2 regions of the Rathayibacter sp. AY1H3 genome follow, and region 2 is predicted to be linked to the other one. Evidence: predicted binding sites of a transcription regulator. Region 2 holds the regulator's gene; the other holds the start of a gene.

Region 1 (8,296 bases), on a different contig from region 2:
GCGGTCCACTCCGAGCGCGTTCGTGATGGTGAAGAACGTGTCGGTCTGGTCGGTGAGCCCGGCGACGTTCGCCGCGCCCGGTCCGTAGGCGGCGATGCGCAGCTGCGTTCCGGTGTGCTGCTGCGATCCGCCCTCGGCGGCGGTGCCGTACGACACCTTCATGGTGCTGCCGTCGGCGGTCTTCAGCGCGGTGCTGAGCGAGGTCGGCGGGGTGGAGTCGACGATCTGGCTGGAGTGGGCGTGGTCGGCGGTGACGATGACGAGGGTGTTCCCGTCCGCCTCGGCGAACGCGAGCGCGGCCTGGACGGCCTCGTCGAGGTCGACGGTCTCGCCGATCTGGCCGCACGCGTTCGCGGCGTGGTCCTGCTTGTCGATGCTCGCGCCCTCGACCTGGAGGAAGAAGCCCTTGTCGCCGGTGTCGAGGAGGTCGATCGCCTTCTCGGTCATGGAGCGGAGCGTCGGCTGCTCGGCCGGACGGTCGGGGTTCGCGACGCAGGTCTGCGGGGCGGCGTCCGCTCCGCCGACCGTCGCCGGGGTGGGCGCGTAGCGGACGGGCAGGTTGCCGGAGTTGAACAGTCCGAGCACGGGCGCGTCCTGGTCGGCGACGGCCAGCGCGTCGAGCTGCGCGGCGGTGGCGGCAGTCGTGGCGTCCCCGAGCACCTGGAAGCCGCGCTCCGCGGCCTGCTGGAACAGCGGCTCGCCGCTCCAGTCGCCGGCGCGGGCGACCTGCGCGAAGCTGGCCGAGCCTCCGCCGAGGGTCAGGTCGGCGCGGGTGTCGAGGATCTGCTCGCTGATCGAGCCGAGTCCGCCGTTCTCCAGCGCGTCGTCGCCGCAGCTCGCGCTGTCGGGTCCGTAGCAGCTGCGGGCGTCGACGTGGGCGGCCTGCACGGCCGGGGTGGCGTCCTGGATCTCGGCGGTGGTGACGTTGCCGGTCTTCAGGCCGTTCGCCTTCGCGATCTCGAGGAGGGTGTCCTTGCGCTGCTGGTCGATGTCGACCGAGATGGCGTTGTCGTAGGTCTTGGTGCCGGTGGCCCAGGCGCTGCCGGTGGCGGCGGAGTCGGGCACGTAGTCCGGGGCGCCCTTGACGGCGCCCGTCGCCGGGTCGTCCGCGCGGTAGAGCGAGTAGGTCGTGTACTGGCCGGTGATCGGCAGGGCGTCGATCCCGGGGAAGCGGCCGGCCGCTCCGTACTGGTAGTTGCGAGCGACGGTGATCTCCGAATCGCCCATGCCGTCCCCGATGAGGAGGATGACGTTCTTCGCGTCCTGCTCCTTCACCGCTGCGCGCAGCGAGTCGGAGAGGTCGGCGTCGACCGGGGAGATGCGGGCGGCTCCGCCGGTGGCGGAGAGGTCGGCGGCACCGACAGCAGTGGCGGCGCCGGGTGCGGCCAGTGCGGCGGCGCAGACCAGAGCAGCGGCCGAGAGGGCCAGAGCGGAGCGTCCGCGGTTCGCGGAGCGGAACAGTCGTGTCACGTCGTGGACTCCTTGAGAGGTGAGACCCCGGAAAGGGGCACGCTCATCTCACTCCGGATCGCCCCGTCGGTGGGTGAACGGTGATGCATAGCTGAGTGAACTTTCCGACGAGGGCTCTCGGCCCTGGCGGCCCGCCGGAGCGTCCTGCCGACCGGCGCTCACCGGGAGCGTCGGTCGGCAGGGGCGCGGTCGCCGGGAGCCTTTCGGGTCAGCGCTGGACGAGCGGGACGGCGATGTCCGTGACGTTCGCGCCGATGGCGCCGAGCGGAGTCGCCGTGCCGTTCAGCAGTCCGATCTCGTAGAGCGACCCGTTGACGGCGGCGAGGCCGACCGAGCCGATGGAGCTGCCGTTGCGGAGGACGGAGTAGATGTCGAAGCCGGTCGCACCCGCTGCGTCGAGGCCGAGCTTCCCGGTCGGCGCCAGGGTGCCGGCGTTGGCCGGGGACTGGATGGCGATCTGGTCGAGGGCCGTGTCGAGGACGAACAGGGTGGTCGCGCTGTTCGCGTCGAGGTCGTTGTTCGTGTACGCGGCCCCGGCGACACCGGTGGCCACGGCGGGCGCGGCGTAGCTGAGCGTGCCGTCGGCGACCGTCGCGGCGCCCGCGGTGGCGAACGGCTGACGGAGGTTCTGGCCCGTGTCGCTGACCACTCGGAGCGCGTTGGCGGCGGGGTTGAAGTCGACGCCGAAGGAGGTGCCGCTCAGCGCCACGGTGAGACGGGTCACCTGGGTGGCCACACCGGTGGACGGGTTGATGGAGTAGACGCCGGCGCTCGCCGCGTTGTCGCCGACGCCGTAGAGGGCGCCGTCCTGGACCCGGTAGTCGATGCCGATGAGCGCGGTGTCGCCGCCGGTGAGGCCGGTGACGGCGACGCGGTTCGTGACCTTGCCGGGCTTGGTCGGGTTGAACTGCACGAGCTTCGTGCCGCCGTCGGAGAGTCCGACGACCCGCAGCTTCGCCGCCACGGAGCGGACCGCGTTGATCAGGTTCCTGTCCGACGCGCTGCTGGAGTCGCTGGTCGCCGCGGCGGGAGCGACGCTGCTCGCACCGGCGAGCACGGGTGCCACCGCCATCACGCCCGCGACGGCGACAGCTGCGATACCGACTCTGATGTTCCTGGTCATCGTGCACTCCTCGAGACTTGCGGTCGCCGGAGATCGGCGGCTCGGAGGGGGATACCGTCCGGAGCGCGCGAGCGTTCATCCGATCCGGAGATCCGTGCCCCGTCACTCCCGAGAGCCGTCGGCGAACCGGCGGAGCGCGGCCGCGTAGCGGTCCGGGTCCCGGTGGTCGCTGTCGGTCAGGAGCAGCACCGAGCCGGAGACGGCGCGCGTGTACTCGCCGCGGCAGGGGAGGGTGACCACCGTCCTCAGTCCGGCCTTCCAGGCGGGGACGAGGGAGCCGAGGCAGCGCCGCTCGGGGGCGGCGTCCAGCGGGACGTCCCGCGCGTCCATCCGGGTGGACCGCAGCTCGTCGTGCCAGGCGCGGAAAGGCGCTCCGAGGGAGTCGTCGCCGAAGCGCTCCCGCCAGCCGGGGCCGCGCGCGAGGTCGAGGAGGCGTGCGCGCTCGGGCGATCCGTCGGCGGTGCTGGAGAGCTGCCGGAGGAGCGGGCCGGTCTCGACCGCCAGATGCTCGACGCAGTCCTGCCACAGCTGAGGCCAGGCGCGCTGCTCGTCGGCGCCGGGCTCCGCCGACCCGACCCGTTCCGGGGACCGCTCGAGCGGCGGCGGCCCGTCGCCCGCCGGAGTGAAGCCCCACGCTTCGCGGATCCAGAGGAGCTCGAGCAGCGCCGCGGGGTTGTCCTCGACCGTGATGACCATCTCCGACGGCCAGGGGTCGCCGGGAAGAGGACGGGATGCGCGCATGAGAGGAGCTCCTTCCGAGAGGATGAGGTCGGATCGTGCCGGAGAAGGCTCCAGGGAGGCTGGGCTCGCGTCGGCCGACGCGCCACTCCTCCCGGCGACCGGCGGCATCGCCGATGATCGTCTCCGCTGGCCGTCCAGGACGGCGCCGAGCGCCTCCCGAATGTCGGTGCCCCCGACCTACACTCGGACGCGTTCGAACACATGTTCGATGCGACGAGGAGGGAGCCGACCATGGGCGTGACCGTCGTGGAGCGCATCGCGACTCCGGCCTCGGACACCGTCGCCGTCACCTTCCTCGTCACCAGCGAGGCCGTGGCGGCCGGATTCCCGTCGCCGGCGCAGGACTACTTCGACGGGTCCCTCGACCTCAACGACCACCTGATCCGCGACAGGACGTCGACGTTCATCGTCCGTGTCTCGGGCGAGAGCATGGTCGGCGCGGGCATCAGCGACGGCGACGAGCTCGTGGTCGACCGGTCGATCACGCCGACGCACGGGAGCGTGGTCATCGCGATCCTCGACGGCGAGCTGACCGTCAAGCGCCTCGAGCTGCACTCCGGGGGAGTGGTCCTGCGGGCCGAGAACCCGGAGTACCCGCCGATCCACGTCGCCGAGCTGAGCGACCTCCAGGTGTGGGGCGTCGTCACCGTCTGCCTCCACCGGCTGCACCGTGCGCTCTGAGCGGCGCATCGCCCTGGTCGACGTGAACTCGTTCTACGTCTCCTGCGAGCGGCTGTTCGATCCGAGGCTCGCGGGCCGGCCGGTCGTCGTCCTCTCGAACAACGACGGCTGCGTGGTCGCCCGCTCCGACGAGGTGAAGAGGCTCGGGATCGAGAACGGCACGCCTTGGTTCCAGATCGAGCCGCTCATCCGCTCCGGTCGCCTCCCGGAAGTGATCGCCCGATCGAGCAACTACGAGCTGTACGGCGAGCTGTCCGCGCGCGTCATGGAGCTGCTGGGCCGCTACTCCGCCTGGCAGGAGGTGTACTCGATCGACGAGTCCTTCCTCGGCGTCGACGGCGACGTGGCGGAGCGGGCGAAGATCGGCCGGGCGATGCGGGCGGCCGTCGCGAAGAACGTCGGGCTGCCCGTCTGCGTCGGCTTCGGCCCGAGCAAGACGCTCGCGAAGTTCGTCAACAAGGGCGGAGCGAAGAAGCACCCGCGCCTGGGGGGCGTCTGCGACACCGACTGGTACACGCCCGAGCAGCTCGACGCGCTCATGGCCTCGCAGCACGTCACCGAGCTGTGGGGAGTCGCCGGCCGCACAGGGAAGCGCCTCGCGGAGCTGTCCATCCACACCGTCCGCGACCTCCGCGACGCGGACCCCGCGCTGATCCGCAAGAAGTTCTCGGTCGTCCTGCAGCGCTCCGTCTACGAGCTGCGCGGCGTCGACTGCATCCCGCTCGAGGCCGCCCGCACCGTCCGCGACCAGCTGATCTTCTCCCGGTCGTTCGCCACTCCCGTGACGACGATCAGCGACATGGAGCAGGTGCTCTCCGTCTACGCGCAGCGCGCCGCCCACCGCCTCCGCGCGCAGGAGTCGGTCACCAGGACGATGAGCGTGTTCGCGTCGACGTCGCCGTTCGCGGACGCGCCGTACGAGTCCGCCGGCGGCCTGGCCGGCTTCCCCGTTCCCACGGACGACCCGGTGGCGATGGTGAGGGCCGCGATCGGCACCCTGCGCCCGCGGCTGCGGGAGGGCGCGCGCTACGTGCGGGCCGGCGTCATCCTCACGAACCTCTCACCGCGGAACTCCCACGCGCTGCTCGAGATCTTCGACACCGCCTTCGACACGAAGGGCCTCGGCGCCACCATCGACGCCGTGACCAAGCGCCACGGCCGGTCCGCGGTCGGCCTCGGGCTGGCGGGCATCCGCACGGGGCCGGTGTGGACGATGAAGCGCGACGCCCTCTCGCTCCGGGCGACGACGCACTGGGGCGAGCTGGCGACGGCCCACGCGCGGTGAGCCCGCCGGCGGGGAGATCGGGTCATCCGACGCGTAGGCGCCCGGGGCGCTCTCGGGCAGGCTCGTCGCCATCGACGAGTGTCGGTGCGGGGACGGCGGGAGGACCCATGGCCGAGAGCTGGCAGGACGCGTCGGTGCGGGGCGTCGCGATGATCGAGAACGAGCTGGTCGTGCGCGACTTCCTCGAGGTGTGGAGCGCTCGCGACAGCCGCCAGCTCATCCCGTTCCTGCATCCGGAGGTCGTCTACAGCGCGTCGAGCTCGCAGGAGATCGCGGGGCGGGCGCGGGTCCTCGAGATGTGCGACGAGGTCCACCGGGCGTTCACCGAGATCCGGATCGCCCTCGTCACGATCGCCGTCGCCGGCAGCGTCGTCCTCACCGAGCACGCCCTGCACCTCCGCTCGGACACGGGGGAGGGCCACTGGCTCCGCTGCTTCGGGAGCTACGAGCTCCGCGGAGAGCAGATCGTCACCTGGCGGCAGCTCCATGGCTGAGGGCCTCGCGTGACGGCGGTGACCGGGCCCGCGCGACTGCGGCTCGCCCTGGTGCTGCTGGCCATCGCCTCGGGCGCGACCGACGCGTTCGCGTTCCTCCTGCTCGGCGGCATCTTCACCGCGAACATGACGGGCAACCTGGTGCTGCTGGGGCTGTACCCCCGCTCCGCCTGGCTGACGACCGCGGCCGGAGCGGTCACGGCGATCGTCTTCTTCGCCGGAGCGGTCTACGCCGGGTTCCGCACGACCCGGGCGCGCACGCCGTCGACCGGCGACGGGAGACGTCCGCTCCGCTCGATCGCGCTCGTGGGGGTCGTCCTGCAGCTCGCCGTCGCGGTCGCCTGGCCGACGGTGCAGAGCGGAAGGTCGCTGCTCGTCGACTGCGCGTTCATCGCGACCAGCGCGACGGCGCTCGGGCTGCAGACCGTGCTCGCGAAGCGGATCTCCGGCGCCGCCGGCCTGACGACGACGTTCGTCACGGGCACGCTCACGAGCCTGATGCAGGAGCTCGCCGAGCGCTCGTCCGGGTCGAGGACCCTCCAGGCGCTCATCGTCGCGAGCCTCGCAGGCGGGGCGGTCGTCGGAGCGGCGACCGTGACGCTCGCTCCGGCCTGGGCCCCGACGCCGGCCCTGGTGCTCTCGGCGGTCGCCGTCGTGCTTCTCTTCGCGCACCGCGCGCGAGCCGTGCCCGCGGGAGCGGAGCCCGGGGCCCCGCGTCCCGCGTGACCGGGATCAGGCGTCGAGCGCCCACTTCGGCCGGACCCAGTGGCAGGTGTAGCCGCCGGGGTGCTTGCGCAGGTAGTCCTGGTGCTCCTCCTCGGCGTCCCAGAACTCGCCGGCGGGCTCGACCTCGGTGACGACCGGTCCGGGCCAGCGGCCCGACGCGTCGATCTCGGTGATCGTCTGGCGCGCGACCCTCTCCTGCTCAGGCGAGAGGAAGAGGATCACGGAGCGGTAGGCCGTGCCGATGTCGTTGCCCTGACGGTTCTTCGTCGTCGGGTCGTGCACCTGGAAGAAGAACTCGAGCAGGTCGCGGTAGGAGAGCTGCTCGGGATCGAACTCGATCTCGACCGCCTCCGCGTGGTCGCCGTGGTGGCGGTAGGTCGCGTTCGGCGTGCTGCCGCCGGCGTACCCGGCGCGGGTGCTGAAGACGCCCGGCATGTCGCGGATGAGCTCCTGGAGCCCCCAGAAGCATCCGCCCGCGAGGATCGCGCGCTCCTCGGCCATCAGACGCCTGCCTTCGTGTCGTGCGCGGACTCGCGCGGAGAGATCATCATGCGGGCAAGTCCATCACGACCGGGGACGTCGCGGCGAGCGTCGGACGACTCTCGGAGCAGACCGTCGGCGGGGGAGCGGGGCGTGTCCCGCCCGAGCGCTCCGTCACTGCGATCGGTACGCCGCCGGAGATGCACCGGTGGGAACGAGTCATCTGACCGGGTCGCTCCGGGTGCCCCCGTTCCTACGCTCGTCGGTACAACCGAGGAGAGAGCGGAGCCGACCATGGAGCAGCCGAACGTCGAGACGCGCAGTGCACGGCGGGTGATCGAGACCCTGACCGCCAACGGCGTGAAGTACGTCTTCGGGATCCCGGGAGCGAAGATCGACGCGGTCTTCGACGTCCTCGCCGACGAGGGGCCGGAGCTGATCGTCTGCCGCCACGAGCAGAACGCCGCCTTCATGGCCGCCGCGGTGGGGCGGCTCACGGGCAGCCCGGGGGTCGTCCTCGTGACCTCCGGCCCCGGCACGACCAACCTCGCCACCGGCCTGCTCACGGCCAACACGGAGCAGGACCCGGTCGTCGCGCTCGCCGGGGCCGTGCAGCTCTCCGACCGCCTCAAGCGCACGCACCAGTCGATGGATGCGGCCGCCTTCCTCTCCACCGTGACGAAGTACACGGTCGAGTCGACGGATCCGGACGACGTCTCGGAGGCGGTCAGCAACGCCTTCCGCGCCGCCGTCACCGAGCCCCGAGGCGCCGCGGCGGTCGTCCTCTCGGCCAGCGTGATGGCCGCGCCGACCTCGCAGGTCATCACCCGGGCGGCCACGGGGCCGACGAGCGGTCCGGCGCGCGCCGAGGACCTCACCCACGCCGCCGACCTGATCAACACCGCGGAGCGGCCCGTCCTCCTCGTGGGACTCCGCGCGTCGGAGCCGGCGACCGTGGCGGCACTGCGGGTCCTGATCAGCGAGACGGAGCTGCCGGTGATCGAGACGTTCCAGGCGGCCGGCCTCGTCTCCCGCGAGCTCGAGGACCACTACCTCGGCCGCGTCGGCCTGTTCAAGAACCAGCCCGCCGACCTCGCCCTCGCCGAGTCCGACCTCGTCGTCGCGATCGGCTACGACGCCGTCGAGTACGACCCGGTGATCTGGAACAGCGACGTCGACCGCCGGATCGTCCACATCGACTCCGTCGACGCCCCGCTGGACAACCACTACCTGCCCGCGCTGGAGCTGAAGGGCGATCTCGCGCAGACCGTCGCGGCCCTCACGCCGCTCGTCTCC
Region 2 (8,296 bases):
GGCGGCGAGCCCCTGGTGCGGGCGAAGGAGCTCAAGGTCGCGCGCCCCGGTCTCGGGATCGACCTCGGCAATCCGCACGTGGTCGTCGCCCTCAGCAACGACGAGGAGCTCGACTCCGCCGACCTCTCCTACATCCCGCAGCTCGACCCGGAGCTCGAGGACGGCGCGAACGTCGAGTTCGTGGTTCCCGGCGAGCCCCTGGTCCACGACGGGATCGGGCGGATCCGGATGCGCGTGCACGAGCGCGGCAGCGGCGAGACCCTGAGCTGCGGCACGGGTGCCGCGGCGGCGGCACTGGCGGTGCGCTACTGGGCGGGAGCGCGCGCTCCGCAGGCCTGGCGCGTGGAGGTCCCGGGCGGCACGCTCGGCGTGACGATGTTCGCGGCGGAGGAGGGCGAGCACGTCGGGCTCTCCGGCCCGGCCGACCTCGTCTTCACCGGGACGATCCGGATCGACTGAGGACCCGGTCAGGCCAGGCGGGTCGTCCGCAGCACGCGGAAGCCCTTCGCCGAGGAGACGCGCTCCACGTCGAGCCGCCCGGCGAACGCGGCGCCCAGCCAGGTCTGGAGCGAGTCGGAGCCGAGGTTGCGCTGCACGACGAGCCAGGCGTCCGCGCCCTCCTCGAGCCGCGGCAGCCAGCGTTCGAGCAGGAGGTGCAGCTCCTCCTTGCCGATGCGGATCGGCGGGTTCGACCACACGGTGCGGAAGCGGACGTCGTCGGGAACATCCTCGGGCAGCACGGCGTTGACATTGAGGACGCCGAGTTCCTCGCAGTTGCGACGGACCAGCTCGAGCGCCCGCTGGTTGACGTCGACCGCCCACACCCGGGCGTCGGGGGAGGCGAGGGCGAGCGCGAGGGCGATCGGGCCCCAGCCGCAGCCGAGGTCCAGCAGGTCCCCGTCAGCGGGGGCGTCGGGCACCGCGTCCAGCAGGACGCGTGTGCCGAGATCGACGTGACCGGGGCTGAACACCCCTCCTGCCGTCGTGACCTCGAGGTCGCGGCCGGCCAGGCGGGCCTGGATCCTGCGGGGCCGGAGGTCGCCGTCGGGAGTACTCGAGAAGTAGTGCTCGGCGGCCATGAGAAGTGAACCTATCAAGACCTGAGGAGTTAGTGTTATCCGGATGACGGAAGACCTGAACGAGACCGACACGACCGAGGCCGTGGACGTCGTCTCGAGGGTCCTGGCGAACGCGCAGTCGCGTTCGGCAGGGTACTCGCGCTTCGTCGCGGGTGGAGCCCAGGCGCTGCAGAGCGCCGGCCACGAGGGCGAGAACAGCGACGGCGAGCAGTTCGACCGCGACGACCGGCAGGCGCTGCGACGCGTCGCCGGCCTCTCGACCGAGCTCGAGGACGTCACGGAGGTCGAGTACCGCCAGCTGCGCCTGGAGAACGTCGTGCTCATCGGCGTGTACTCGCAGAATTCGCTGGAGGACGCGGAGAACTCGTTGCACGAGCTCGCCGCGCTCGCGGAGACGGCGGGAGCGACGGTCCTCGACGGCCTGCTCCAGCGCCGCCCGCACCCCGATCCGAGCACCTACCTCGGCAAGGGCAAGGCCCAGGAGCTCGCGGGGCTCGTCGCGGCCCTCGGCGCGGACACGGTCGTCGCCGACACCGAGCTCGCACCGAGCCAGCGGCGTGCGCTGGAGGACGTGGTGAAGGTCAAGGTGATCGACCGCACCGCGGTGATCCTCGACATCTTCAGCCAGCACGCGAAGAGCCGTGAGGGCAAGGCGCAGGTCGAGCTCGCGCAGCTCGAGTACCTGCTCCCGCGACTGCGCGGCTGGGGCGAGTCCATGTCCCGCCAGGCCGGCGGCCAGGTGGGCGCGGGAGCCGGAATGGGCTCGCGCGGTCCGGGTGAGACGAAGATCGAGCTCGATCGTCGCCGCATCCACACCCGCATGGCGCGCCTGCGCAAGCAGATCACGGCGATGAAGCCCGCCCGCGAGGCCAAGCGCGCGAACCGCAAGCGCAACGCCGTCCCCTCGGTGGCGATCGCGGGGTACACGAACGCCGGCAAGTCGAGCCTGCTGAACCGGATGACGCACGCGGGCGTCCTCGTCGAGAACTCGCTCTTCGCGACCCTCGACGCCACCGTTCGCAAGGCCCAGACGAAGGACGGGCGCCTCTACACGCTCGCCGACACGGTCGGCTTCGTGCGAGCGCTTCCGCACCAGCTCGTCGAGGCCTTCCGGTCGACGCTCGAGGAGGTCGCGGACTCCGATGTGATCGTCCACGTCGTGGACGCCTCCCACCCCGATCCGGCCGGGCAGATCGCCACCGTGCGCGACGTGATCGGCGAGGTGGGCGCCCGCAGCATCCCCGAGATCATCGCCTTCAACAAGGCCGATCTGGTGGACGAGGGCACGCGGCTGGTGCTGCGCGGTCTCGCTCCCGACGCGGTCTTCGTGTCGGCGCGCAGCGGCGAGGGCATCGACGAGCTGGAGGCGCGGATCGCCGAGATCCTGCCTGAGCCGGACGTCGAGATCGACCTGCTCGTGCCGTACGACCGTGGCGACGTGATCTCGCATCTGCACCGCAGCGGCCGGATCCTGTCGACGCAGTACGTCGAGGGCGGCACCCACGTGGTCGCCCTCGTGCACGCCGATCTGGCGGGCTCGCTCACCGAGTTCGCGGTTCCGCGCGCGGCCGTCCAGGCCTGATCGCCACCACCCGAGCGCCCGTCTCCCCGTCAGGGAGGCGGGCGCTCGGCGCATCCGGGAGGGGGTGCGGCGACCCGCACCACCGACCGGCGGCGGCCGGAGGGTTCGGCGACGGGGTTTCGGCGGCCCTCCTCCGCCTTCCCGTGACCGCGACGGAGGGGCGCGCGCCCCGATCGCCGGTGCCCGTCGAACGCAGGAGGGGCCCGGCCGGCTGCACGCCGGTCGGGCCCCTCCTGCACGCCCGGTGTCAGACCGAGCGCAGGACCGCCACGATCTTCCCGAGCACCTCTGCCTCGTCGCCGAGGATCGGCTCGAAGTTGGAGTTGCGGGGCAGCAGCCAGGTGTGGCCGTCGCGCTGGCGCAGCACCTTGACGGTGGCCTCGCCGTCGAGCATGGCCGCCACGATCTCGCCGTTCTCGGCGGTGCGCTGCGAGCGGACCACGACCCAGTCGCCGTCGCAGATCGCGGCGTCGATCATCGACTCGCCGACGACCTTGAGCATGAAGAGCTCGCCCTTGCCGACGAGCTGCCGGGGAAGCGGGAACACCTCGTCGATCTGCTGGTCGGCCATGATCGGCACGCCCGCCGCGATCCGGCCGACGAGGGGGACCATCGCCGCGTCGCCGACCGTCGCGGTCGACTCGAACGACCCGTCGTCCTCCGTCGAGCTGGGGACGTCGATGAGGATCTCGAGGGCGCGGGGCCGGTTCGGGTCGCGGCGCAGGTAGCCGCTGAGCTCAAGCTGGTTGAGCTGGTGGGTGACGCTCGACAGCGAGGCGAGGCCGACCGCGTCGCCGATCTCGCGCATGCTCGGCGGGTAGCCGCGGCTCGACACCGAGCGCTGGATCGCGTCGAGGATCGCGAGCTGCTTGGCGCTCAGGCTCTTCCGGCGCCGGCCTGCGGCCGCCTTCGTCTTGGCGGCCGGGGTCCCGGCCCTCTGCGCGTCGCTCACGATGCTCCCTCTTCCCGGTGCGCACGCCGCGTGCGCGCCCGCCCGGTCGCGACCCGACAAGGAATGTCGGTGGTCGCTGCTGTACTACGACCAGGCTCTCGAAACTGTATCCGCCGGAACTCCCGACTCGGAACATTCGTTCGAGTGTGTCGCGCGCAAGTCCGCACGCGGATCAGCTGGAACGGTCTCTTGACCGCTTCATCGTTCGAAGATATGTTCGGTACAGGCGTTCGGGGCGGCCCTCCCGGCCGAGGGCCTCTCCGAATCCCTGTTGAAAGGAGCGATCCCATGACCGCACAGCTCACCTCCCGCCCGCTGCAGCGCTCGTCCGCGGCCCGGCCCGTCGAGGTCCTGCCGTCCGCTTCCGAGCCGATGAACGCGTTCGGCGAGGCGCGGATCGTCCGCACCCGTCTCCGCCTCACGCGCCGCGGCCGCGCCGTGGTGGCCGCTCTGGGAGCCCTGCCGATCGTCGCGGGTGCCTTCGCCTTCGGGCTCAACGGTGGTGGAGCGGTCGCGTCGAGCGACGCCGCTGCAGTCGAGTTCCAGTACGTCACCGTCCACGCGGGCGAGTCGCTCTGGTCGCTCGCCGAGGAGCTCGCCCCGCAGGCGGACCCGCGCGACGTGGTCGACGACATCCTCTCCCTCAACCAGCTCTCGAGCGCGGGCGTCGAGCCCGGGCAGCGCCTCGCCGTCCCGGCCGAGTACGACACCGCTCGCTGAGCCGGGCTGCCCGGTCGTCCGCGTCGGGCGCTTCGCTACCATTCCCTGGTGACGACTCTCGACGACCTGCCCCTCCGCGACGACCTCCGAGGCAAGCACCCGTACGGCGCACCCCAGGCGGTCGTGCCCGTCGCCCTCAACGTCAACGAGAACACCCACCCGGTCCCGGACGACGTGATCGCCGACATCGTCGGGCGGGTCTCGGAGGCGCTGCGCACCGTCAACCGGTACCCCGACCGCGAGTTCCGAGAGCTGCGCGACTCCCTCGCCGGCTACCTCGGTCACGGGCTCACCGCGGACGGCGTGTGGGCTGCGAACGGATCGAACGAGGTGCTCCAGCACGTCCTTCAGGCGTTCGGCGGTCCCGGGCGCTCGCTGCTGGGGTTCGCGCCCACCTACTCGATGTACTCGATCCTCGCGTCGGGGAGCGGAGCGGAGTGGATCCCCGCTCCGCGCGAGGCGGAGTTCGAGATCGGAGCCGAGTACGCCGCGGAGCAGGTGCGCCGGGCCCGGCCCGACATCGTCTTCCTCTGCGCGCCGAACAACCCGACCGGGACGCCGCTCGACCTCGCCGTGATCGAGGCGGTCTACGACGCGACCGACGGCATCGTCGTCGTCGACGAAGCGTACGCCGAGTTCGCCGGCAGGGGCGCGCCCACCGCGCTGAGCCTCCTCCCCGGGCGACCGCGCCTGCTCGTGTCCCGCACCATGAGCAAGGCCTTCGCCTTCGCCGGTGTCCGCCTGGGCTACCTCGCCGCCGACCCCGCGGTGATCGACGCGCTCCGCCTCGTCCGCCTCCCGTACCACCTGTCGGCCCTCACCCAGGCCGCCGCGACCGCCGCCCTCGCTCACGCCGACGAGATGCTCGCCATGGTCGGCGAGATCATCGTGCAGCGCGACCGGATGATCGACGGACTGCGCGCCCTCGGCTACCGCCCGTACACGACCGGCAGCAACTTCGTCCTCTTCGGCGGCGTCGCGGATCCGGCCGCCGTGTTCGAGGGCCTGCTCGCCCGCGGCGTGCTCATCCGCGACGTCGGCATCCCGAACCACCTCCGCGTCAGCGCCGGCACCGAGGAGGAGACGACCGCGTTCCTCGAGGCGCTCGCCTCCCTCCCCGCACCGTCGGCCGACCCCGCGGTGGCGCTTTCGCGCGAGTAGAGGTCCGCCCTGGGTCGGTGACGCGGCGCGAATAGACTGGGAGGCATGACCTCCCCGAGCGCCGCACCCGGGCGCACCGCCTCCCTCAGCCGTGCCACCAACGAGTCGAGCATCGAGCTCTCCCTCGACCTCGACGGCACGGGCGTCGCCGATCTCGAGACCGGCGTGCCCTTCTTCGACCACCTGCTGACGGCGTTCGCGAAGCATTCGCTCACGGACCTGCGCGTCCGGGCCCGCGGCGACATCGAGATCGACATCCACCACACCGCGGAGGACATCGGCATCGTGCTCGGCACGGCCATCCGACAGGCTCTCGGCGACAAGGCCGGGATCTCCCGCTTCGGCGACGCGCTCGTCCCCCTCGACGAGGCGCTCGTGCAGGCCGTCGTCGACATCTCGGGGCGCCCCTACCTCGTGCACACCGGCGAGCCGGAGGGCTTCGCGCTGCACCTGATCGGCGGCCACTTCACCGGGTCGATGGTGCGCCACGTCTTCGAGGCGATCGCGTTCAACGCCGGCCTCACCGTGCACGTCACGGTGCTCGGCGGCAGGGACCCGCACCACATCGCCGAAGCGGAGTTCAAGGCGTTCGCCCGCGCCTTTCGTCAGGCCAAGGCCCTCGACCCGCTCGTCTCCGGCGTGCCGTCGACGAAGGGCGCGCTGTGAGCTCGGCCCGCCCCTCCGTCGTGGTCTACGACTACGGCTCGGGGAACGTGCACTCCGCCGTCAAGGCGCTCGAGCTCGCCGGGGCCGACGTCGAGCTGACGGGGGACCGGAAGCGGGCGCTGGAGGCGGACGGCCTCCTCGTGCCCGGCGTCGGCGCCTTCGACGCCGTGATGTCGGCGCTGACCCGCGCCCGCGGCGGCGAGATCATCGAGAAGCGCCTCGCCGGCGGGCGCCCCGTCCTGGGCATCTGCGTCGGGATGCAGGTGCTCTTCGAGCGCGGCGTCGAGCGCGGGGTCGAGAGCGAGGGCCTGGGCGAGTGGCCGGGGACGGTGGACCTCCTCCCGGCCGAGGTCGTCCCGCACATGGGCTGGAACACCGTCTCCGCTCCCGAGGGCTCGGTGCTCTTCGACGGCATCGCCGAGGAGCGCTTCTACTTCGTGCACTCCTACGGCGCCCGCGAGTGGTCGCTCGACGTGATGCCCCCGTTCCCGCGTCCCGCGGTCACCTGGGCCGATCACGGAGGCCCCTTCATCGCCGCGGTCGAGAACGGGCCGCTCTCGGCCACGCAGTTCCACCCCGAGAAGTCGGGGGCCGCCGGGCTCCGGCTGCTGGCCAATTGGCTGGGCACCCTCCGCACGAACTAGGATCGGCCGGTGGTCGGCGCCTCCAGGGGCCGGCACCGGCTCCGAGACTGAGGATGACGATGAGCGAGTTCACCAAGGCCCCGGGCCTGGTCCTCCTGCCCGCGATCGACGTGGCGGGCGGCAGGGCCGTGCGGCTCACGCAGGGCGAGGCCGGGACCGAGACCAACTACGGCGACCCGATCGACGCCGCGGGCGACTGGGCCGACCAGGGCGCGGAGTGGATCCACCTCGTCGACCTCGACGCCGCCTTCGGCCGCGGCGACAACCACGGCATCATGAAGAAGGTCATCCGGCAGGTGAAGGGCGTCAACGTCGAGCTCTCCGGCGGGATCCGCGACGACCGCAGCCTCGAGTCCGCGCTGAGCGCCGGCGCGAAGCGCATCAACCTCGGCACCGCGGCGCTCGAGAACCCCGAGTGGGCCGCGAGCGTCATCGCGCAGTACGGCGACCAGATCGCCGTCGGGCTCGACGTCCGGGGCACCACGCTCGCCGCGCGCGGCTGGACCAAGGAGGGAGGCGACCTCTGGCAGGTCCTCGACCGCCTGGAGGAGGCCGGCTGCACCCGCTACGTCGTCACCGACGTCACGAAGGACGGCACGCTCAAGGGCCCGAACCTCGAGCTCCTCGAGCAGGTCATGGCCCGCACCCACCGCCCCGTGATCGCCTCGGGCGGCATCTCGAACCTCGACGACATCGCCGCGCTGCGCGACCTCGTGCCCCAGGGGCTCGAGGGCGCGATCGTCGGCAAGGCGCTGTACGCGGGCGCGTTCACGCTCGCGGAGGCCCTGGATGTCGCATCCGAGTGAGCCCCGCCCGCTCCCGGCGCATCTGACCGACTCCGCCGGCACCCCCTGGGCGGGCCGGCACTTCGAGCCGAGCGCAGCACCGGAGGACGACGGGAGCGCCCCGGAGGCGCTGGTCGCCGCGCTCGAGTCCTTCACCCGCGGCACTAGCGGCCCGGAGGCCGTGGTCGACGCGCTCCGCACGTCCCGCCTGCTCATCCCGCTGGTCGCCCGCCTCGGCGAGGAGGCCGAGGGGGTCGGGGGACTCCGGGCGGACAAGACGCAGGAGCTCGCGATCGTCACGGTCGCCGGACCCGACGGACGCACGGTGCTCCCCGTCTTCAGCGGCGTCGAGAGCATGCGCCGGTGGGACCCGGCCGCCCGTCCCGTCCCTGTCGACGGGCGCCGCGCGGCCCTGGCGGCCGTCGCGGAGGGCACCGAGGTGATGGTCCTCGACCCCGCGTCCGAGCGGGAGTTCGCGGTCCGGCGCCCGGCCCTCTGGGCGATCGCGGAGGGCGGCGACTGGCGGCCGGCCCCCGCCGATGCGGAGGTGCTCCTGGCTCTGCGCGCGGCTGCGGAGGGGGAGCGGGCGGTCGCCTCGCTCGAGGTGCGCGCGGGAGACCCGGAGCAGCGCCTCGCGGGGCCCGAGCTCGTGGTGGTCCTGAGCCTGCGCCCGGGGCTCGATCAGGACGCGCTCGGCGCCCTCGTCG

The links. The regulator LexA, encoded in region 2, represses DNA repair genes until DNA is damaged. The targets are predictions, from matches to a motif close to TCGAACANNTGTTCGA.
Region 1: a site for LexA is predicted at 3,528-3,543, ahead of C5C33_RS06910 (LexA family transcriptional regulator). Genes of this name have one in related genera too.

The regions. Positions count from the first base shown of each region.
Region 1 covers NZ_PSUU01000013.1:13,385-21,680, forward strand. The annotation lists gene phoA (alkaline phosphatase) at 1-1,470, opposite strand, end outside; gene C5C33_RS06900 (DUF4394 domain-containing protein) at 1,679-2,593, opposite strand; gene C5C33_RS06905 (hypothetical protein) at 2,696-3,334, opposite strand; gene C5C33_RS06910 (LexA family transcriptional regulator) at 3,566-4,015, shown strand; gene C5C33_RS06915 (Y-family DNA polymerase) at 4,005-5,300, shown strand; gene C5C33_RS06920 (nuclear transport factor 2 family protein) at 5,408-5,794, shown strand; gene C5C33_RS06925 (YoaK family protein) at 5,804-6,520, shown strand; gene msrA (peptide-methionine (S)-S-oxide reductase MsrA) at 6,527-7,021, opposite strand; gene alsS (acetolactate synthase AlsS) at 7,295-8,296, shown strand, end outside.
Region 2 covers NZ_PSUU01000009.1:62,648-70,943, forward strand. The annotation lists gene dapF (diaminopimelate epimerase) at 1-459, shown strand, start outside; gene C5C33_RS05580 (class I SAM-dependent methyltransferase) at 468-1,079, opposite strand; gene hflX (GTPase HflX) at 1,123-2,661, shown strand; gene lexA (transcriptional repressor LexA) at 2,909-3,613, opposite strand; gene C5C33_RS05595 (LysM peptidoglycan-binding domain-containing protein) at 3,902-4,333, shown strand; gene C5C33_RS05600 (histidinol-phosphate transaminase) at 4,382-5,494, shown strand; gene hisB (imidazoleglycerol-phosphate dehydratase HisB) at 5,540-6,160, shown strand; gene hisH (imidazole glycerol phosphate synthase subunit HisH) at 6,157-6,804, shown strand; gene priA (bifunctional 1-(5-phosphoribosyl)-5-((5-phosphoribosylamino)methylideneamino)imidazole-4-carboxamide isomerase/phosphoribosylanthranilate isomerase PriA) at 6,864-7,610, shown strand; gene C5C33_RS05620 (SseB family protein) at 7,594-8,296, shown strand, end outside.